DNA from 2 places in the Pseudomonas sp. S07E 245 genome. Region 2 is predicted to be linked to the other one. Evidence: riboswitches for the same ligand, from Rfam matches in the RefSeq annotation. Region 2 holds a riboswitch; the other holds the start of a gene.

Region 1 (11,090 bases), 2.6 Mb from region 2:
CGATGCAGGCCAACCTGGCCCGGCATGTCGAAGGCCGCACCCGCTTGTTGGCAGCGATCAGCCATGACCTCAACACGCCGCTGACCGAATTGCGTTTGCAGGTTGAACTGCTTGACCCCGGCGCCACCCGCGACGACTTGCTGGAAAGCCTGGGCGAGCTGACGGCGATGGTCGGCGAAACCCTGGAGTTCGTGCGCGGCGATGCAGTGCAGGAGGCGACCTGTCAGTTGCGCCTGAACGACTTGCTTGACGAGCTGGACCGACGTTATCGCCTGCTTGGGCAACCGTTGACCTGGGATGTGCAGCAACAGGCCTGGCTAAGCTGCCGACCTTTGGCGCTAAAACGTGCCCTGACCAACCTGATCGACAACGCCTTGAAGCATGGCGGTGCGACCCACGTGACGCTCAGCCGGGCTGACGGCCAGGTCCGCCTGGAGATCACCGATCAAGGTCCGGGGCTGCCTGAGCAGTGGTTGGAAAAAGTCTTTGAACCCTTTGTCCAGCTCGGCCGCGGTGGTGCCGACGCCCGCAGCGGTGGCGGCCTCGGTCTGGGCTTGGCGATCGCCCGTGCCTGCATTCAGGCCCATGGCGGTGAACTGCTGTTGGAAAACCGCAAACCACGCGGGCTGTGCGCGCTGGTGCGGCTGCCGGTCGGCCAAGGCTGACACGCGCAAACGCAAACCGGGCCGGTGTCCGGCCCCGTTTGCTACTACTCTGATCAGAAGTTGTAGGTCGCGCCCATCCACAGCGTGCGGCCATAGTTCACCGTGCCATAGGTCTCGTCGTCCAGACGCTTGTCGGTGATGTTGTTCAGCGAGGCATTCACAGTCAGCGCATGGGTCAGGTCATACGAGCCGCCGATGTCGGCAGTGGTGTAGCCCGGCGCCGATTCGGCAGTGACGGTGTTGCCTGTTTCTTCGCCGTAGTAGCTGAGCGCGGCCCAGGCTTGGGCGCGGTCATTGACCCTCCATTCGCCGCGCAGGTTGGCTTTCTGTTTCGGCGTCAGGGCAAGCGGCGCACCGGCGTTGGCACCGGTCTTCTGCTCGGAGTCGGTGTAGGTGTAGTTGCCTTTGATCAGCAGGTCGGAGCGGATGTCCCACTGACCGGTCAGCTCGACGCCACGGATCACCGCCTTGTCGACATTGACCCGGTCCATGACGATGTAGCCGTTCCAGCGCCGGTCAGTGGTTACGGTCGAGAGCTTGTCCTGAAAGTCGTTGTAGAACAACGTCACGCCTGCCGACAGATCATTGCGGTTGGACCACAGCGCCGACACTTCGTAGTTGGTGCTGGTCTCGGGCTTGAGGTCAGGGTTGCCGAGCATGACGAACCGGTTGCGGCGCAGGTAGGCGTAGCCTTCAACCACGGCGCGCAGCTCAGGGGTCTTGAAACCGCGGGCAACACCGCCTTTGAGCGTCCACTGATCCGTCGCGCGCCAGACCCCGTACACGCGTGGGCTGAAGTGGTTGCCGTATTCTTCGTGGTTGTCCATGCGCAGGCCGCCGGTCAAGGCGAAGGTGTCGGTGACCGACCATTCGTTTTCGGCAAACAGCGCTTTTTGCTGGACCGAGAACTCGTAATCAACCTTGTCACCCAAGCCCTGGTTCCAGTCGGTGACCTGGTTTTCCTGCCATTGCAGGCCAACCGTGCTGACGTTGTAGGTGGTCGGCACGACCAACTTGGCGTCGAGCACGCGGTTGCGGATTTCAGGCTTGCGCCCGTAGATGTCGGTCTGGTCTGGCGTGGCCTTGCCTTCGCGGCTGGTGGTTTCCTGATAGAGGGCGACGTCAGAGGTGGCCCAGCCCCAGCGACCCTGGTGCGACAGCGACCAGTGATCACGGTTGTTCTCTTGCTCGCGGGTGGCCCAGTTGGCACTGACGCCATCACCGTTTTTCAGGCGCGTAACGCCGGCTTCGAGCAGGATGTCGTGGTCGATCGTGGGCGTGAAGGCCAGGCGCGTGGTCAGGTCGCGGTGATCGGCCTTGCTGTGGCCGTTGGTCTGTTCCAGGTCAGCATCGGCCTGGCGGTCCAGGTAGCGGCCCCACACTTGCAGGCCAAGCAGGTCTTCCTTGAGCGGACCGCTCAAGTAGAAAGTGGTTTGCCCGGCGTCGCCCTCTGCGCTGTGCTGACGCGCCGAATAGTCGTAACCGATCGAGCCGCCCCACTCGGGCGAGACCTTGCGGGTAATGACGTTGATCACCCCCCCGATAGCGTCCGAGCCATACAGCGACGACATCGGCCCGCGCACCACCTCAATCCGCTCGATGGCGGCTGCCGGCGGGACAAAGCTCTGCTCGTAACCGGCGTTGCCGTTGACCCGTGATTCACGGGCGCTCTGGCGTTTGCCATCGACCAGAATCAAGGTGTAGTCGCCCGGCATGCCGCGCATCGAGATGTCGCTTTCGTTGGCGCCGCCGTTGACGGTGACACCCTCGACATCACGCACTGCGTCACCGAGGTCGCGGTACGACTTGCGACGCAGGTCTTCGCCGTCGATCACGGTGATCGACGCGGGCGCGTCCTCAACCCGCTGCTCGAAGCCCGAGGCAGTCACAACCACATCTTCAAGGGTCAATGGGACGGGTTCTGGAGGGTTTGTCTGCGCGTGCGCGGCACCCGCCAGAAATACGGCCAACGTGGAGGAACGGCTGAAAATACGACGTGGTGCGCGCATGCAAGTGACCTGTGAATTCCGCTGTAAAAGAGAATCCTAATCAGATGCATTGGCGCAAATGGGACAAAGTGTGACAGCCGCTGTCGACGACCGCGACGCCAAAGGCAGCGTCGAGGTACCACAGCTATGCCTGCAGGCACCTCAAGCACGCTGACCAGCCGATTATTCGGCAGCCTGCAATCCCATCTGCCAGAAGTCCGCCTCAAGCCGTGAGGCCTGGGCAAAGATCGCCGCCAGCTCGGTGAAACGTGACTCGGTCATGCTCCGCGCGGCCAGCTCGTCCAGGTGCTTGCGGGCAGACGCCGCCACGTCTTGATAGGCCTCACCGGCATACTCGCCGATCCATTCGCGGTACGGATGCTGGTTCAGATCACCGATTGCGCCGGCCAGGCGCTGGCCGATTTCGGCGTAGCCGATCACGCACGGTGCCAGCGCAACGTGCAGTTCAAGCAGGTCGCCGGCGGCGCCGCAGTCAAGCACATAGCGGGTATAGGCCACGGTCGCCTGATGCTCGGGGGCAGCTTGAATGTCGGTTTGCGACAAGCCCCAGCGGGCGCACAGGCGCAGGTGCAGTTCAGTCTCGTCAAGAATCGCCGCAAGCCCGGCCTGCGCGGCGCGGATGTCACTTGGCAGGCGACTCTTGTAGGCGGCCAGCGCCCAGGCGCGGGCGAACTGGATCAGGAACAGGTAGTCCTGCACCAGATACTCGCGAAACGCCGCCTGACTGAGGGTACCCGTCTGCATCTGCTGCAGGAAGTCATGCTCGACGTAGCTCGCCCATTGCGGCGCAGCGGCGGCCTTGAGCCGATCAAAAATATCCATGTCAGGCCTCGCCATCGTATACGGCATCGAAGAAGGCCAGTTCCAGCGCAACTGTGCGCAGGTAGAAGTCGCGGCTGAGCTCGGCCTCCTTTGGCCCGACGCGGTCAAGCTCAGCTTGCAGGAACGCGACAAAATCCTCGAAGAACGGGTTGTCATGCAAGGTGATCCACTCAGCGTGGACGAAGTGCTCGGGCAGTGGCTGCGGCGCCTTCTGCGCCCAGTCCAGGTACAACCCCTCGGCCACATTCAGCACCGCCAGCGCTGCCGCATAGGAGCGGCTTGCCGCCGCCTCGGCCATGATCGCCTTGAAGCCTGCGGTGGGCGCACTGTCGGCAGGCTCGTCGCGCTGCGCCGGGCTTACATCGAGGGCCTCGAATGCACGCAGGAAATAGGTGTTTTCGTCACTCGAGATCATCCCGGCAAAACGGCCCAGACGCAGGCGCGCTTCAAAGGTATCGGCTGTGGCAATAGCCGCACCGAGCAAGGTCAGAAAGCTGTCGAGAAAGCGATGGTCCTGAACCAGGTAGCGGACCATGACCGGATCCGCCAGGGAACCATCACATAGTTGTCGCACGAAGCGGTGGCCAACGGCAGCCGACCAGGTCGGTTCGCTCTGCTCGCGCAAATAATGGGTAAAACGTTCGCTCATGCTGCTGTCCTCTGGGAGGTGGCAGCGAGGCCAGGCGGGTGGTGCATGGTGCGGCCTCGCAGTGAGGCCGGCGCAAAGGCAGGTCGGCTGTCCCATCCCTTCGCCGGCATGATCCGGATCAGGTGCTAAGGGTCACCGCGCTGCATCTTGCCAGCGGTTTCTCAGCCCGTCTCCGGGCTCCCCTTGGTAGCGCTCAGGTATACCGCAGACGCAGGCCAGTTGTCACGGCACGTTGGCTGCAAGCCCAGCAAAAGGTATGCTAGGCGAACATAGCCAATTGCCACCACTAGAGCCGTGCAGTGATCGCGCGCCAAGGAACCCGCTTTGCCCAGCAACCCCACGCGCCAGACCATCGCCCGCCAGTGGCAGTTGCTCAAACTGCTGCCTGACCGCCACCCGGGCATGAGTTCCAATCAGTTGCAGCAGGCCCTACACCAGGTCGGCCATGGCACCAGCAAGCGCACGGTCGAGCGTGATTTGAACGAGCTGACCGAGCTGTTTCCGGTGCGCTGCAACAGCAAGGGCACTCCATATGGTTGGTACTGGCAGGCCGAGCTCAGCACCGAGCTGCTGCAGCAGCCGCAGCCCAGCGATCGTTGCATGGCGCAACCGATCACCTTGCGGGCCTGGGTGACGCCGGGGCTGGCGCGGCAGTTGGCAGCGCAGCCGCTGTCGGACGACATGTTGCTGGAGCCGCTTGCCGAAGGCGACGCCAGGTTGGTGGCCACGGTTGCCTATGACCAGGCCCTTTTGAGCTGGCTGCTGGCGCATGCCGGCTCGATCAAGGTGAGTGCCCCGGACAGCGTGCGTGAGGCTCTGCTCGAAAGGCTTCATCAAGCACTGCTGTTGCACGAAAGCGGCTAAGTCAGCGCTGCGAGTACGCTCGCAAGCATCCTGGATCTGCGATTAACGCGGCACAAATCATTGGCGCCAGCGCTAAACGTCACCGGAAACGGCGGCGAGTTAAGTCAACTTGATAGACTGACTTGTCGTCGGGGTTGGGTTTCCAGCGCTGAACAACACGGCGCATCGTTTTAGGGCTGCTCAGCAGCCCTAAAACTCACAGCCACAGCGTTACCACCTGCCCAAACCTCCTTGCCATAGGCTACTGTTCCCCCTTGCGCGTCGTTCAAGCCAAGGAATCCCTATGCCGCATCGCCTGTTACTGCCGCTATTGCTGCTGTGCCCGCTCGCCTCTGCCGCCGATGCACCGCAAAAAGACGCCACCAGCTTCACCCGCCAAAGCAATCAACAATGGTTGCAGCGCCTCCCCTTCAACGACCGCGCCGATTTCGACGCCGCTCAGCGCGGCTTGATCGAGCGCTTCGATGGCCGCATCGACAATGCCGACAGCCAACCGGTGTGGGACCTGCAGCGCTACGCCTTCATCAACGGTGAAGCGCCTGCCACCGTCAACCCAAGCCTGTGGCGCCAAGCCCAACTGAACGCCATCGCTGGCCTGTTCCAGGTCACCGAGGGCATCTATCAGGTACGTGGTCTGGACCTCGCCAACATGACCCTGGTCGAAGGCGACAGCGGCCTGATCGTGATCGACCCGCTGCATTCAGTAGAAACCGCCCGCGCTGCCATGGAGCTGTACTTCAAGCATCGCCCGCGCAAGCCTGTGCTGGCGGTGATCTACAGCAACCCGCAGGTGAGCAGCTATGGTGGCGTGCGCGGCGTCGTCGACCCCGCCGAGGTCAAGGCCGGCAGGGTTCAGGTGCTGGCACCGCGCGGTTTCTATGCGCAGGCCATCAGCGAGAACGTGCTGGCGGGCCCGGCGATGCAGCGCCGCGCCGAATACCTGTATGGCAACGCCCTGCCCCGCGGGCCTCGCGGCCAGGTCGATGCAGGCCTGGGCAAAGACATATCCAGCAACGCCACGATCAGCCTGATCGCCCCCACGCGGGAGATAAGCAAAGCGCTCGAGACCGTGCGCATCGATGGCATCGACATCGAATTCCAGCTCACCGCAGGCCAGGACGCGCCGGCACAGATGAACCTCTGGCTGCCGCGCTTCAAGGCGCTGGCCATGGGCGAGAACGTCGCCCACAGTCAACTGAGCCTGCTCGACCTGCGTGGCGCGCCGGTGCGCGATGCCAGAAGCTGGTCGCGCTACCTCGACCAGACCTTGGTGCGTTACGGTGAGCGGGCCGAGATCGTCCTCGGCCAGCATCACTGGCCAACCTGGAGCGGCGCGGCAGTGCGCGAGTACCTTGCCGACCAGCGTGACCTGTACGCCTATATCGATGGCCAGACGCTACGCCTGATCAATCAGGGCCTGACCCCGGACGCAATTGCCGCGCAACTCGCCACGCTGCCCCCGCGCCTGGCCAAGCGCTGGTACAGCCGCGATTACTACGGCTCGCTCAGCCTCAACGTGCGTGCGGTCTATCAACGCTACATGGGAAGCTACGACGGCAACCCCGCTACCCTCGACCCACTGCCACCGAGCGACACCGGCCGGCGCTATGTCGAAGCCATGGGCGGCGCCAACCAGGTGCTGAGCCTGGCGCGCAAGGCATTTGCTTCAGGTGATTACCGCTGGGTCGCCGAGCTGACTCGGCAATTGATCTACGCCCAGCCCGGTAACAGCGCAGCACGTCAGCTGCAGGCCGATGCGTTCGAGCAGCTCGGCTACCAGAGCGAGAACGCTACATGGCGCAATGCCTACCTGAGCGGCGCACAGGAGCTGCGCGACGGTGTTGCCGCAAGCCCAGCCCCCGGCAACGTCGATGACATGGTACGGGCCCTGGCAGCGCCACTGTTCTTCGATCTGCTCAGCGTGCGCCTCGATGCGCAAAAGGCAGCCGAGCAGGACCTGACCATCAACTGGCGCTTCACTGACCTGGGTGAAGATTATGCGCTGACCGTGCGCAACGGCGTGCTGACCCACCGCGACCGCACGCGCCACCGCCGTGCGGATGTCGAGGTCAGCATGAAAAAAGCCACACTCGATCGTATCGCCTTGAAGCAGACCGGCTTCGTCAAAGAGGTCACAGTGGGTGATATCAGCATCAGCGGCGAGCGGATCAAGTTCCTGCGCCTGATGTCCGGGCTGGAAGATCCGCAGGGGCGCTTCGAGCTGGTCGCGCCTTAAGCGCGGCGCTGGGCCGTAGCCTGCTGGCTGCGGCTCAGGCATGCGTAACCAAGGCCCAATACACCGATTGCCAGTGCACCGAGCAAGGCCAGCAGCAGCTGGCTGTAGCTGGCAATGGTGGCTGGCAGGCCGACGAACTCGCGGTAAGCGAGAATCTGCGCCTCGCCGTCAGCGTGGCGAATGCTCAGGCCGCCCTGTCGGATCTGCGAGTAGTCCGAATCGAAGTACACCCATACCTTGCAGTCTTCGCGCCCGCCGATGGTGGCGATGTCGATCAGGTTGGTGGCCGCCTGCGGGATGATGTCGTTGCCGTCATCGTCGCGCACCTGCACCAGGCCCTTGGCCGGCAAGCGAATCTGGACGTTCCTGAGTGGCGCTTCGCGGGTGTTCTTCAGCTCTATCACCAGGCCGGTACGATGGTCGACCAGGCCTGCCTCGAACGGCTTGGCAAACAACGCCAGATACGGCGCCTGGGCCGCGTCCACCAGCTTGTCGACCTGCTGATTGCTCAACTGGCCCTGGCTGATATCGCTCATCTGCCCGTGCAAGCGCTCGTAGCGCAGCATGTCGTTGGCCGTACTGATGCGTTCGCTGAACTGGCTTGGGTAGGTCAGGTAGGAATAGGTAAGCCGCGCTTCCAGGGCTGGGTCCTGCTTGAATGCCAGATACAGGCCGCCTGCACAGGCACCAGCGACCAGCAGGCCAACGAGGGCTTTACCGACTTTTTCCCAACTCACCTGGGCGTTTCCTTATTTCGCTGTAGGGGCGATGCAAAATCGCCGGCCAAGCGTGCCACTGATCGCGCTCAGGGGCAAATGCGAATTAGACCGATCGCCAGCCATCGCCCACGCAGATAAGCCTGCGCGGGCGATGGTCAGGATCAAGCCAGGCGCTGCACCTGGGCCGGGGTGCGGCGCATCAGCACTTTGCCATTGCGCACTGAAACCAGTGCGTAACCCTGGCTGCGGACCATCTCGTAATCATCCGGCGCCGACAGCACCAGCAGATTCGCTGGCCGTCCGACCTCCAGCCCATAGCGCTTGCCAAGATTGAGGGTGCGCGCGCTGTTGTCGGTGATCAGGTCGAGCGAGCGCTGCAGGTCTTCGTAGCCGAGCATGTGGCAGATGTGCAAGCCGGCCTCGAGAATGCGCAGAATGTTGCCATTGCCCAGCGGGTACCACGGGTCGACGATCGAGTCCTGGCCAAAGCACACGTTCATCCCGGCGCGGTCGATTTCGGCGACGCGGGTCAGGCCACGGCGTTTGGGGTAGGTGTCGAACCGGCCCTGCAGGTGGATGCTCTCGGTCGGACAGGAAACAAAGTTGATGCCCGACATTTTCAGCAAGCGGAACAGCTTCGAGCAGTAGGCGTTGTCATACGAACCCATTGCCGTGGTGTGGCTGGCGGTAACCCGCGCACCCATGCCGCGCACCCGCGCCTCCTCGGCCAGCACTTCAAGAAAGCGCGACTGCGGGTCGTCGGTCTCGTCACAATGTACATCCACCAGGCAACCGCTGCGCTCGGCCAGGTCCATCAGAAACTTGATCGACGACACGCCCTGATCACGGGTGTTCTCGAAGTGCGGGATACCGCCCACCACATCCGCGCCCATCGCCACCGCCTCGGTCATCAAGGCGCGACCATTGGCGTACGACTCGATGCCCTCCTGCGGAAACGCGACAATCTGCAGGTCGATCAGGTGGCGCACTTCTTCGCGCACTTCAATCATCGCCTTGAGTGCGGTCAGCTTGGGATCGGTGACGTCGACATGGGTACGCACATGCTGGATGCCGTGATCGACCAGCATGCCGATGGTCTTGCTGGCGCGGGTCTTGGTGTCTTCATGGGTATTGAGCTCTTTGCGCTCGGCCCAGCGCTCGATGCCCTCGAACAAGGTACCGCTCATGTTCCAGTTGGGCTCGCCAGCGGTGAGGGTGGCATCGAGGTGAATATGCGGCTCGATAAAGGGCGGCACCACTAGGTTGTGCTCCGCGTCGATATCACTGGCGTTATTCAGCGCCAGCGGCCCGCTCTGCGCCTGGATCGCAGCGATGCAATCGCCTTCGAGTTCGATGCGAAACAGCCCGTCCTTGCCACGCAGGCGTGCATTGATGATGTTCATGGTTCTACTCCTTGCCCTGGGCTGCGGTCATGCGCCATATGAGCATAGCGACCGCAGCATTCATACGAAAAAGCGGATCATCGAGTGATTGTCCGCTCAGTTGTTCGATTCTGCCGATGCGTTGATTGATGGTGTTGCGGTGCAGGCCCAAGCGCGCGGCGGCCTGCAAGGCGTTGCCGTTGGCGCCCAGCAGGGCATCGAGGGTGTGCAACAACGCATGGGGATGCTTGCGCCCGGTTTCGATCAGGCGACCGAGGGTTTGGCTGACGAAGCTGTCGATCAGGCCGCGGTCGCTGATCCCCTGCAACAGGCGCAGCACGCCCAGCTCGCTGAAGTCGCACAGGCCGCTGGCCGGGCGCAGGTGCTGGGCGACGTCGAGCGCCTGACGGGCTTCGTTGAGTGCCTGGCGATAGTGCGCGCAATCCTCGGCCAGGCAGGACATGCCCAGATATACCCCGGTGTCACCGGCAATAACCCGCAATTGCTGATGCAACTGCGCCAGCCCACCGCGCAGGTTCGGCACGTCAGGCAGCAATAGCACGAACAGATCGCCCGGCAACTGTGCCGTGACAGCGCCAGGCTGGGTGCGACACCATGCTTGCAGGCAGTCTTCCAGCGCTTGCTGGCTGGCCTGCCAGAGGCGCTCGGCTTGCTCCGGAGCATGCTGTTCGAATACCTCATCGCCTGCCAGCCGCAGCGCCACCAGCCGCCGCGGCTCGTCCAGCGCCAGCTGCAAGTGCGCGGCGCGTTGCCGGGCGATGGCCAGGCTTGGATAATCGCCGGTCAGCAATTGCCCGATGATGTCATCCCGCGAGCGGCGCGCTTGCGCCATCTGCACCAGCGCCGTACCGATCAAATGGGTCACCACCACCATCTTCAGCGCGTAGGGCTGCTCGATCAAGCTCAGGCCCAGTTGCTCGGCGCGTTCGATCACCTTCGGTGGAATCTGCTGAATGAAGCTGCCACCAGTGAGGATCACCAGACCGGCGATGCCCACCGCGTCGCCATCCTCGACCAGGCTCAGCAGATTGGCCTCGCCGCGCGGGTGATTGATGCCCGTAACGAACACCAGTTCACCGCCCATCACCCATTCGGCAATACCCTCGTTCTCGGCCACGTAGGGCCAGCGCACCCGCCGCTGCAGGTTGCGTTGGCCGGCGCGCACGGTCATCTGTGCAAGCCCGGGCAGGCGCAGAATTTCTTCCAATGCCAGGCTCACGGCTCGACCTGCGCCAGCACCCGCCGCCGACCGCTCAGCTCAAGCAGGACGATATAGCACAGCGCCGAAGCGCCAATTCCCACCAGCGGCGCGACCCACGGCGAGCTGTAGGCCAACAGCGCACCGACGGCGTAGGCAGTCAGCCCCTTGAGGTTGTAGCGTGGCAACTGAACCGAGGCCAGCGCCGGGTACTTGCCGCGGTGGCGGTACCAGAAATCAGCCATGATCACCCCGCCGACCGGCGGAATGATCGAACCCAGCAGCACCAGAAACGGGATCAGCAGCTCGTACATGCCGCCAATCGCCAAGAGGATGCCCAGCCCCGCCGCGACCAGAGTTGCCGTGCGCCGGCGTTCGCTGCGCAGGAGATGGCAGGCCGCTGCCGAGACGTTGTAGATGGTCGGCCCCTGGATGGTCCACAGGTTGAGGCAGAGCATGATCACTGCAGCGAACGACAAGCCCTGCAGGATCATCACCTCGACGATATCGGCCTGCTGATAGACC
Region 2 (11,090 bases):
TGCGGCGGTCTCGACCCAGGCCTTGGCATCGTTGGGCATCGGCACCTGGATCGGCAGGCTGTGGACCACGCCCTGCAACGAGCCATAGTCGCGGTTGGTCAGCGTTACCAATGCCTCGAAGGCATCTGCTACCTGGCGTTCGGCGATGATCCGGTTGGCCCGCGCCGTGTCGTAGCTGGCCTGCGACTGGAGCACGTCGGTCTTGTCCGACAGGCCGACGTCAAAGCGCTCGTTGGACTGATCCAACTGGCGCTTGAGGGCGGCTTCCTCGGCTTTGGTCGAGGCCAGATTGTCTTGTGCGCGCAGTACCGAGAAATAGTTCTCGGCGGTCTGCAGAATCAGGTTCTGCTCGTTGGCCGACAGCTCCAGCGCCGCCTGCTCGTTGACCGCTTCGGCGGCTTGCAACTGGAACCAGCGATCGGCGCGGAAGATCGGCTGCGACAGGGTCGCGCTCCACGAATTGCCGCTGCGATTGGAGGTGATCGCCGGCTCGTCGAGCTTGGTGCGGGTGTTCATCATTTCGGCACCCGCCGATAGGTTCGGCAGCAGCCCGGCGCGGGCCTGCGGCACGATTTCGCGGCGTGCGCCATAGTCGGCGCGGGCAGCGGCAAGGTCGGCGTTGTTGCTGGCCGCTTCCTGATAGACGCTGATCAGGTCGGTCTTCACCGGCGCGGGCAGGTCAGCCGCCCAGACCACTCCGTTGGACGCACAAGACACGGCAACCGCCAGTGAAAGTTTGCGCAGCATAGGGCAATCCTTGTACGAGTTTTAATTACTGAACCGTTGAGTATCGGTGCGCCAGTGTAAGGCTGTGCACGGCCGGCAACAATCGCTGATTGGCGCCTTTGATCGCCGCGCTGCAAGCACCCTTGGCTTTGCGCGCAACTCCAGTCTAGACTGCGCATGTTCTTGTCGGGGTGCCTTGATGCAAAGGCTGAGATCGGAAGTTTCCGGATCCCGTTGAACCTGATCAGGTTAGCGCCTGCGTAGGGAACAAGATTTCTCGCTTTCCCGGCGAGTCTCTTGTGTCAGGTCCGGGATTTGTCGAGCAGCGCAGCCGCGCATTGGCATCCAGGTATCCGGCACTGCACCCATCAAGGGTGTGTCCGCGTCATTCAGGTTCTCCCCGACATTCCGCCGCTAGGAAGCTGTCTGGAGCCTGTGATGAGCAAACAAGAAAAAGCGATCAACCTCAGCGAATCGGCGCAAGTCGATCAGCAGTCTGTGCAACCCTTCACCCGTTCGCGCAAAGTGTATGTCCAGGGTTCGCGCCCGGATATCCGTGTGCCCATGCGCGAAATCAGCCTGGATGACACCCCTACCGATTTTGGCGGCGAAGCCAATGCGCCGGTGCTGGTGTACGACACCTCGGGCCCGTATACCGACCCTGCTGTCAGCATCGATGTGCGCAAGGGCCTGGGCGATGTCCGCTCGGCCTGGATCGACGCGCGGGGCGACACCGAACGCCTGGAGGGCCTGAGCTCGAACTTCGGCCAGCAGCGCCTGGGCGATGCCGAACTGACCAAGCTGCGCTTTGCCCACGTGCGCAATCCGCGCCGGGCCAAGGCCGGCGCCAACGTTACGCAGATGCACTACGCGCGGCAGGGCATCATTACTGCCGAGATGGAATACGTCGCCATCCGCGAAAACATGAAGCTGCAAGAGGCCCGCGCTGCCGGCCTGCTTGAGCAGCAGCACGCCGGCCACAGCTTCGGCGCCAGCGTGCCCAAGGAAATCACCGCAGAGTTCGTTCGCGACGAAATCGCCCGTGGTCGCGCGATCATCCCGGCCAACATCAACCACACCGAACTCGAACCGATGATCATCGGCCGTAACTTCCTGGTGAAGATCAACGGCAACATCGGCAACAGCGCGCTGGGGTCGTCCATCGAAGAAGAAGTGGCCAAGCTGACCTGGGGCATCCGCTGGGGTTCGGACACGGTCATGGACCTCTCCACCGGCAAGCACATCCATGAAACCCGCGAGTGGATCATCCGCAACTCGCCGGTGCCGATCGGCACCGTGCCGATTTACCAAGCGTTGGAAAAGGTCGGCGGCGTTGCCGAAGACCTGACCTGGGAGCTGTTCCGCGACACCTTGATCGAGCAGGCCGAGCAGGGCGTGGACTACTTCACCATCCATGCCGGCGTGCTCCTGCGCTACGTGCCGCTGACCGCCAAGCGCGTCACCGGCATTGTCAGCCGTGGTGGTTCGATCATGGCCAAGTGGTGCCTGGCGCATCACCAGGAGAACTTCCTCTACACCCATTTCGATGAAATCTGCGAAATCATGAAGGCCTACGACGTCAGCTTCTCGCTCGGCGACGGCCTGCGTCCGGGCTCGATTGCCGATGCCAACGACGCCGCCCAGTTCGGTGAGCTGGAGACCCTGGGCGAACTGACCAAGATCGCCTGGAAGCACGACGTGCAGTGCATGATCGAAGGTCCCGGCCATGTGCCGATGCAGTTGATCAAGGAGAACATGGACAAGCAGCTGGAATGCTGCGACGAGGCGCCGTTCTACACCCTCGGCCCGCTGACCACCGACATCGCGCCGGGCTACGACCACATCACCTCGGGCATCGGTGCGGCGATGATCGGCTGGTTTGGCTGCGCCATGCTCTGCTATGTCACGCCCAAGGAACACCTCGGCCTGCCGAACAAGGATGACGTCAAGACCGGCATCATCACCTACAAGATCGCCGCCCACGCCGCCGACCTTGCCAAGGGCCACCCCGGCGCGCAGATCCGCGACAACGCGCTGTCCAAGGCGCGCTTCGAGTTCCGCTGGCAGGACCAGTTCAACCTTGGCCTGGACCCGGACACCGCCCGTGCCTACCACGACGAGACCCTGCCCAAGGAATCGGCCAAGGTCGCTCACTTCTGCTCGATGTGCGGGCCGAAGTTCTGCTCGATGAAGATCACCCAGGAAGTGCGCGAGTACGCTGCCAATCAGCGTATCGAGGCGGTCGACATGTCGGTCGAGGAGGGCATGCGCGAGCAGTCCGAGCGCTTCCGTCAGACCGGCAGCCAGCTGTACCAGAAGGTGTGATGCAACTGGGGCTGCTTTGCAGCCCTTCGCGGGTAAACCCGCTCCCACAGGTTTAGGCGGCGCTGCAAAACCTTGTGGGTGCGGGTTTACCCGCGAACGAGCGCGAACCCCTCGCATCTCCACAATAACTCCGGCGAGCATCAACTATGACCACCCCCAGCAACTTCTCCCCCGATCATCCGATTCCCGCCAGCCAGCGCCTGTTCGGCGGGCGGGACCTGTTTGTCCTGTGGTTCTCCCTTGGCACTGGCTTGATGGTGCTGCAGGTCGGCGCCATGCTTGCTCCAGGCCTGGGCCTGGCCGGCGCGATGCTGGCAATCGTGCTCGGCACTGCGGTTGGCGTGCTGCTGCTGGCCGCAGCCGGAGTAATTGGCAGTGACACCGGCCTGTCGGCCATGGGCACCTTGCGCTTGAGCCTTGGCCGGCACGGCGTGCGCCTGCCGGCAGTGCTCAACTTGCTCCAGCTGATTGGCTGGGGCTCGTTCGAAATCATCGTCATGCGCGACGCCGCCAGCCTGCTCGGCGCGCGGGCGTTCGGAGCCGATAGTGCCTGGACCAGCCCGCTGCTGTGGACGCTGTGCTTTGGCGCGTTGGCAACGCTGCTGGCAATCTGCGGTCCGCTGACCTTCGTGCGCAAGATCTTGCGCAAGTGGGGTATCTGGCTATTGATCGGCGCCTGCCTGTGGCTGACCTGGAACCTGTTTGCCAAGGCCGATCTGAGCGCTATCTGGCAGCGAGCGGGCGATGGCTCGATGTCGCTGGCAGTCGGTTTTGACATCGTCATCGCCATGCCGCTGTCGTGGTTGCCGTTGATTGCCGACTATTCGCGCTTCGCCCAGCATGCGGGCCGCGTGTTCAGTGGCACCGTGCTCGGTTATCTGCTTGGTAATGCCTGGCTGATGAGCCTTGGCGTTGCCTACACCCTGGCCTTTGCGCCAAGCGGTGAGGCCAATGCCCTGCTGCTGGCGCTGGCCGGCGCCGGCTTGGGTATCCCGCTGTTGTTGATTCTGCTGGATGAGACCGAGAACGCTTTTGCCGATATCCATTCCGGCGCGGTCTCCACCGGCTTGCTGCTGCCGATCAAGGTCGAACACCTGGCCCTGGCGATCGGCCTGCTGTGCACGCTGATCGCCTGCCTGGCGCCGCTGGCCCAGTACGAGAACTTCTTGCTGTTGATCGGTTCGGTGTTCGCGCCGCTGTTCGGCGTGGTGCTGACGGACCACTTCGTGATCCGCCAGCGCCAGTTGCCGACCCGTGTCGACGGCTTGCACTGGCAGGCGCTGCTGGCCTGGGCGGTGGGCGTCGCGGCCTATCATGGCATTGCCAACCTGGCCCCGGAGGTCGGTGCAACCCTGCCGGCGTTGGTGCTGGCAGGGCTGCTGTACGGGCTATTGAGTGTCAGCCGCGGCCGGGAAACAGCTCAGGCTTGATTACGCCATTCAGGCGCGGGTAGGGGATTTTCAGCTCGATGTGGCCCATGGAGTAGGGCGCGATGGCATACACCTCGTACTTCACCACGACCGCACCGTAGGTCAGGGCGATGTGCGGGGACTTCTTGAACGGCCAGGTCTTGACGAATTCGGCGTCCTTGTCCATGCCGGTGCTGATCATCCAGGCGCGGTGCGACTCTTCGACGGTTTTCCAGAAGGTGTCTTCCTGGCCTGGCACCAGCATGTCCTGCAGGGTCAGGACCTTGTCCTGCTTGCGCGAGTAGTTGATGAACGCGCGGCCGGGCATGCCGTGGGCGCCACCACTGTCGAGGTAGCTGGACAGCTCGATGATCACCAAGCCGTCATGCTGTTCACGTACCTTGGCTTGCAGGTAGCTGCTGTTGCGCTTGTCGGCGCTGGCCAGGTACTGATCCTCGTAGGCCTTGAGCGAGGTCGGCGCGCTGCTGCGGGCGTTGTCGGTGGTCAGTTGCAGCAGGCGGCTTTCGACGATGGCGTCGAGCTTGGGCAGCGCCGGGAAGTGCACGGTGTCGATGTTCACCAGCGGGCAGTCGCTGGCACTGCAGCCCGGCTTGACGTGCTCCCAGGCATCGCGCTTGACCTCGAGTGGGGCCCGGTAATTGGGCGCGAACAGGCTCTGGCAGGCGCTCAGTGCCACCGCCAGCACAGCCACGGAAGTCAGTTTGACTAGCGTCATGATGATCCTTGCAGAACTTGGATAGTCGGCCTTGGACCGTCGGCAAAGCCGTCGGTTCGCCACTAAGCTAACAGACATGACGCACCCGCTTCCAGCAGCCTGAACGGTCAACGGAAAGGGGTGAAACCCGGTCAAACGCAGAGTAGGATGGCGCGATGCGGTAGTTGAGGTAATGAGGATTTCCATGACAGACACGTCCAATTCGGTGCCCAAGACGGTTGAGATCGTCAAGCGCGAGAACTGCTTCCAGGGCTTTTACAAGCTCGACAAGCTGCACCTGCGCCATGAGCTGTTCGCCGGCGGCATGAGCCGTGAGATCAGCCGCGAGCTGTTCGTGCGCCACGATGCAGTGTGCGTGCTGCCGTACGATCCGCTGCGCGACGAGGTGGTGCTGATCGAGCAGTTCCGCGCTGGCGCCATGGGCAAGGTGGCCAATCCCTGGCTGATTGAAATGGTCGCGGGCCTGATCGACAAGGACGAGCAGCCTGAAGAGGTTGCCCATCGCGAAGCCGAAGAAGAAGCCGGCCTGACCTTCTCGGCCCTGTGGCCGATGACCCGCTACTTCCCATCGCCGGGCGGCAGCGACGAGTTCGTGCATCTGTTTCTCGGCCGCTGCGTCAGCGAAGGTGCCGGCGGCTTGCATGGGCTGGAGGAAGAGGGCGAGGATATCCGCGTGCGCGCCTGGTCGTTCGAGGACGCCCTGCAGGCGGTACGTGACGGGCGCATCTGCAACGCGGCCAGCATCATCGGCCTGCAATGGCTGGCGCTGAACCGCGACGAAGTACGGGGGATGTGGAAGTGAACCTGCTGCGCGAGCGTTATCGGGTCGATCTGGTCGGGCTGCAAAGTGCCTGCGAGGCCAATTACGCTCGCTTGATGCGCCTGCTGCCGGACATGCGTACTACCCAGAGCTCGCGGCGCATCGGTATGACCCAGGGCGACCAGATGCTTGGCGTGCTGGTGCTGGACGTGCTGCTGACGTGCCCATACACCACCACCCTGCGCGTGCGTCAGGAACATAGCCTGCCCTGGCTGCCGGTGCCGCAGTTGGAAGTGCAGGTGTACCACGATGCGCGCATGGCCGAAGTGGTCAGCGCCGAGCATGCACGGCGCTTTCGCAGCATCTACCCGTACCCCAACGAAGCCATGCACCAGCCCGACGAGAAGGCCCAGCTCAATCTGTTTCTCGGCGAATGGCTGAGCCACTGCCTGGCCTGCGGCCATGAACTGGCGGCAGTACGCTGAAAATGTGATGCGAGTCGGCTTCGCCGGCTTGCGTGAAAGCTGTCAGCGGCGATAATCGCGCAGAACTCGCTCGAGGAGACGGCCGTTGCCGCAGCCCAACCATCCCCACGCACCGATCAATGTCGTGCAACTGACCGACGCCCATCTGTTTGCTGATCCGGCAGGCACCCTGCTGGGCCTGAATACCCGCGGCAGCCTGCAGCATGTGATCGACCAGGTGCATCGCGAACAACCTGCAATCGACTTGCTGCTGTGCACCGGCGACCTGTCGCAGGATGCCAGCGCGACGGCCTATCGCGCCTTTGCCGAGATGACGGCGACGCTGCGCGCGCCAGCCCGCTGGCTACCGGGCAACCATGATCAGGCGCGAGTGATGGCCGAGGTGGCGCAAGGTACGGATTTGTTGCAGTCGGTAACCGATGTGGGCAACTGGCGCATCATCATGCTCGACTCGGCAGTGGTGGGCGCGACCCATGGCCTGCTCGCGCCGGCGCAGCTTGCCGTCCTCGATCAAGCCCTGAACAGTGTCCCCCAGCGCCATTGCCTGATCTGCTGTCACCACCAGCCGGTGGACATCGGCTGCGCCTGGATGGCGCCGATCGGCCTGCGCAACAGCGATGAGTTGCTGCAACGGGTGCAGGCTCACCCGCAGGTGCGCGCGGTGCTCTGGGGGCATGTGCACCAGGCCTTCGAGCAGACGCGTGACGGCGTGCGCTACATGGCCACACCGTCGACCTGCATCCAGTTCGCCCCGGGTAGCGTCGACTTCAAGGTCAGTGAAGAGTTGCCGGGATACCGCTGGCTGCGCCTGCATGCAGACGGTCAGCTGGAAACAGGCGTAGAGCGGGCGCTGGATTATGTGCTGCAGCTGGATTTCAACAGCCCCGGTTATTGAGCGCGCAGCCCCCAGCGACCTTGAACAATGTCTTACGAAAATCCCGAAGCAGCGCCAATGCTCGGCGAACACGCTACACTGCGCGTCCCTGCGCCCCAACTGGCGGGCGCGCCGCAGCAGATACTGGGGGCAGCATGTCGGGTTCCATCCTTTATATCCACGGCTTCAACAGCTCGCCGCTGTCGACCAAGGCGCGCCAGCTTGAGGCTGTGATGCAGCAACTGGGCCTGGCTGGCCAGTTGCGCATCCCCGCGCTGCACCATCATCCGCGTGAGGCGATTGGCCAGCTCGAAGCCGCCATTGCCGAGCTGGGCGCGCCCTTGCTGGTAGGCAGTTCGCTGGGCGGCTACTATGCGACCCATCTGGCCGAGCGGCATGGCCTCAAGGCACTGCTGATCAACCCGGCGGTAGCGCCGCACCGCTTGTTCGACGGCTACCTGGGCACCCAGCGCAACCTGTATACCGATGAGCCCTGGGAGCTGACCCTGGACCACGTGCAGGCCCTGGCCGAGCTCGAAGTGGCGCCGCCAACCGACGCCGCTCGCTACCAGGTATGGTTGCAGACCGCCGATGAAACCCTCGACTACCGCCACGCCGCTGCCTACTACCAGGCCTGCGCGCTGCGTATCGAAGCCGGTGGCGACCACAGTTTCCAGGGCTTCACCAAGCGCCTGCCGGCGTTGCTGGCTTTTGCCGGCATTGCCCGCGAGCAATATGCGGCGCTCGATTTTTCTGTATTTTGATTTTTCGCATTCACCAGACTGACGACGAGAACCCATGGCCAACCCCAGCGCTAGCGCCTATAACGCCGACGCCATCGAAGTCCTCTCCGGCCTCGATCCGGTGCGTAAACGGCCCGGTATGTACACCGACACCAGCCGGCCCAACCACCTGGCCCAGGAAGTCATCGACAACAGTGTCGACGAAGCCCTGGCCGGCCACGCCCGCTCGGTGCAGGTCATCCTGCATGCCGACCACTCGCTGGAAGTCAGCGACGATGGCCGGGGCATGCCGGTCGACATCCACCCAGAAGAGGGCGTCTCGGGTGTCGAACTGATCCTCACCAAACTGCACGCCGGCGGCAAGTTCTCGAACAAGAACTACCAGTTCTCCGGTGGTCTGCACGGCGTTGGTATCTCGGTGGTCAACGCCTTGTCGACCCAGGTTCGGGTGCGGGTCAAGCGTGACGGCAACGAATACCAGATGACCTTCGCCGACGGCTACAAGGCCACCGAGCTGGAAGTGATCGGTACGGTCGGCAAGCGCAACACCGGTACCAGCGTGTATTTCAGCCCAGATCCGAAGTACTTCGACTCGCCGAAGTTTTCCATCAGCCGCCTCAAGCATGTGCTCAAGGCCAAGGCCGTGCTGTGCCCGGGCTTGTCGATCAGCTTCGAAGACAAGGCCAGCGGCGAGAAAGTCGAGTGGCACTACGAAGACGGCCTGCGCTCGTACCTGGTCGATTCGGTCAGCGACTTCCTGCGGCTGCCCGACGAGCCGTTCTGCGGCAGCCTGGCCGGTAACAAGGAAGCGGTCGACTGGGCCCTGCTGTGGTTGCCCGAGGGCGGCGACAGCGTGCAGGAAAGCTACGTCAACCTGATCCCGACGGCGCAAGGGGGTACCCACGTAAACGGCCTGCGCCAGGGCCTGCTGGATGCCATGCGCGAGTTCTGCGAGTTCCGCAACCTGCTGCCGCGTGGGGTCAAGCTGGCGCCGGAAGACATCTGGGAGCGGATCAGCTTCGTCCTGTCGATGAAGATGCAGGAGCCGCAGTTCTCCGGCCAGACCAAAGAGCGCCTGTCCTCGCGCGAGGCGGCGGCGTTCGTCTCCGGCGTGGTCAAGGATGCCTTCAGCCTGTGGCTCAACGCGCACCCTGAACTGGGTATGCAGCTGGCGGAGCTTGCCATCAGCAACGCGGGTCGCCGCCTCAAGGCGAGCAAGAAGGTCGAGCGCAAGCGCATTACCCAGGGCCCGGCACTGCCCGGCAAGCTGGCCGACTGCGCTGGCCAGGACCCGATGCGCTCCGAGCTGTTCCTGGTCGAGGGTGACTCCGCCGGCGGTTCGGCGAAGCAGGCGCGGGACAAGGAATTCCAGGCCATCCTGCCGCTGCGCGGGAAGATCCTCAATACCTGGGAAGTCGACGGCGGCGAAGTGCTGGCCAGCCAGGAAGTGCACAACATCGCCGTGGCCATCGGTGTCGATCCGGGTGCCACCGACCTGTCGCAGCTGCGCTACGGCAAGATCTGCATCCTCGCCGACGCCGACTCCGACGGCCTGCACATCGCCACCTTGCTCTGCGCCTTGTTCGTGCAGCACTTCCGGCCGTTGGTCGAGGCGGGCAACGTCTACGTCGCCATGCCGCCGCTGTACCGCATCGACCTGGGCAAGGAGATCTACTACGCCCTCGACGAAGCGGAGCGTGACGGCATTCTTGACCGTTTGGTCGCCGAGAAAAAACGTGGCAAGCCGCAGGTCACCCGCTTCAAGGGCCTGGGTGAGATGAACCCGCCGCAGTTGCGCGAAACCACCATGGACCCGAACACCCGGCGCCTGGTGCAGTTGACTCTGGATGACGTCGAGGCCACCTGCGAGCTGATGGACAAGCTGCTGGCGAAGAAGCGCGCCGGTGACCGGAAGAGCTGGCTGGAAACCAAAGGCAACCTGGCTGAGGTCATGGTTTGATTGTTCGGTTGCTTGCCGCAGTACTGGCCCTGGTCGCTTTGCCGAGTCTGGCGAGCGACTGGCCGGAGCTGAAGCTGAGCAGCGAGCACGCCATTGACGGTATGCCCAGCGGCAACCTCTCGGGCCTGGCGATGTGCCGTGGCGCGCTCTGGGGTGTATCCGACCGCGATGACGACCGGATCTACCGCTTCGAACAGCGCGATGGCGCCTGGCAGGCCGAAGCGATGGCCTTCAGCGCGCCGCCGGTGCCTGACAGTGGCTTGCCATTAGGCTTGAAGGTGCGCAGTTGGGCGGTCGCCGCAGTGCGCGGTGGTGAATTGGACTTTGAAGGTATCAGCTGCGATCAGGCGGGTAACTTTTACTTGGTCAGCGAATCCCATGCGGCGGTGCTGCAGGTGCCGCTGCAAGGTGAGCCGAACTGGTTGAAGATCGACCCGTTGATGGTTGGCCGGGCACGTGCCAGCGGCATGCTGCTGCGCTTCAATGGCTTGTTCGAGGGGGTGGTGATCAACCCGGCGGGCGATCGTCTATGGCTGGCCGCCGAACGGGAACGGCGCGGCCTGGTTGCCTTGCAACGCCAGCAGTCGCTGTGGACCTGCGTGCGCAGCTGTGTGCTGTTCAGCGAGGCTGGGGTCGAGATGCAGCCGCCGCAAGTGGACAAGCCGCGGCCGGTGTCGCGCGATTTTGCCGACCTGGCGCTGTATGCCGGCAAGCTGTTTACCCTGGAGCGTAATGCCTACCGGGTATGCCGGCGCGACGTGGACAGCGGCGCCGTCGAGCGCTGCTGGTCGTTTGCCGCCGATGCGCTGACCGAGGCGCGCCGCTATGACCAGCTGTTTGGCGTCGCCGAAGCCTTGATCATCGATGACGAGGGCGCCTGGATTGGCGTGGACAACAACAACGGCGCCCGCGGCGATGGCGAAGTACGGCCGATCGTCTGGCGCTTTGCTGCGCCACAAGGCGGCTGGAGTGGCAAACCATGAGCCAGCCGGCCGGCAAGCGCGCGGGCAGGGTGCTGATGATTCTCGCCTGGGCGGCGGCGATGTTTCTTGCCACGCGTTTTTTTGGCGTC

The links. A riboswitch is a leader RNA that binds a small molecule or an ion and turns the genes downstream of it on or off. The one in region 2 is predicted to bind thiamine pyrophosphate.
Region 1: another riboswitch for thiamine pyrophosphate. It lies ahead of K3F44_RS09225 (TenA family protein); the one in region 2 lies ahead of thiC (phosphomethylpyrimidine synthase ThiC).

Annotation. Positions count from the first base shown of each region.
Region 1 covers NZ_CP080625.1:2,019,764-2,030,853, forward strand. Annotated here, with positions in the region: gene K3F44_RS09210 (ATP-binding protein) at 1-665, shown strand, start outside; gene K3F44_RS09215 (TonB-dependent receptor domain-containing protein) at 719-2,674, opposite strand; gene tenA (thiaminase II) at 2,837-3,496, opposite strand; gene K3F44_RS09225 (TenA family protein) at 3,498-4,145, opposite strand; TPP riboswitch at 4,224-4,339, opposite strand; gene K3F44_RS09230 (WYL domain-containing protein) at 4,470-5,009, shown strand; gene K3F44_RS09235 (alkyl/aryl-sulfatase) at 5,293-7,245, shown strand; gene K3F44_RS09240 (hypothetical protein) at 7,242-7,982, opposite strand; gene codA (cytosine deaminase) at 8,126-9,367, opposite strand; gene K3F44_RS09250 (PucR family transcriptional regulator) at 9,372-10,586, opposite strand; gene codB (cytosine permease) at 10,583-11,090, opposite strand, start outside.
Region 2 covers NZ_CP080625.1:4,808,333-4,819,422, forward strand. Annotated here, with positions in the region: gene K3F44_RS22085 (TolC family outer membrane protein) at 1-747, opposite strand, end outside; TPP riboswitch at 904-1,010, shown strand; gene thiC (phosphomethylpyrimidine synthase ThiC) at 1,165-3,051, shown strand; gene cytX (putative hydroxymethylpyrimidine transporter CytX) at 3,198-4,481, shown strand; gene K3F44_RS22100 (RsiV family protein) at 4,450-5,196, opposite strand; gene K3F44_RS22105 (NUDIX domain-containing protein) at 5,381-5,998, shown strand; gene K3F44_RS22110 (DUF1249 domain-containing protein) at 5,989-6,441, shown strand; gene cpdA (3',5'-cyclic-AMP phosphodiesterase) at 6,527-7,336, shown strand; gene K3F44_RS22120 (YqiA/YcfP family alpha/beta fold hydrolase) at 7,471-8,079, shown strand; gene parE (DNA topoisomerase IV subunit B) at 8,114-10,018, shown strand; gene K3F44_RS22130 (esterase-like activity of phytase family protein) at 10,018-11,001, shown strand; gene K3F44_RS22135 (TIGR02281 family clan AA aspartic protease) at 10,998-11,090, shown strand, end outside.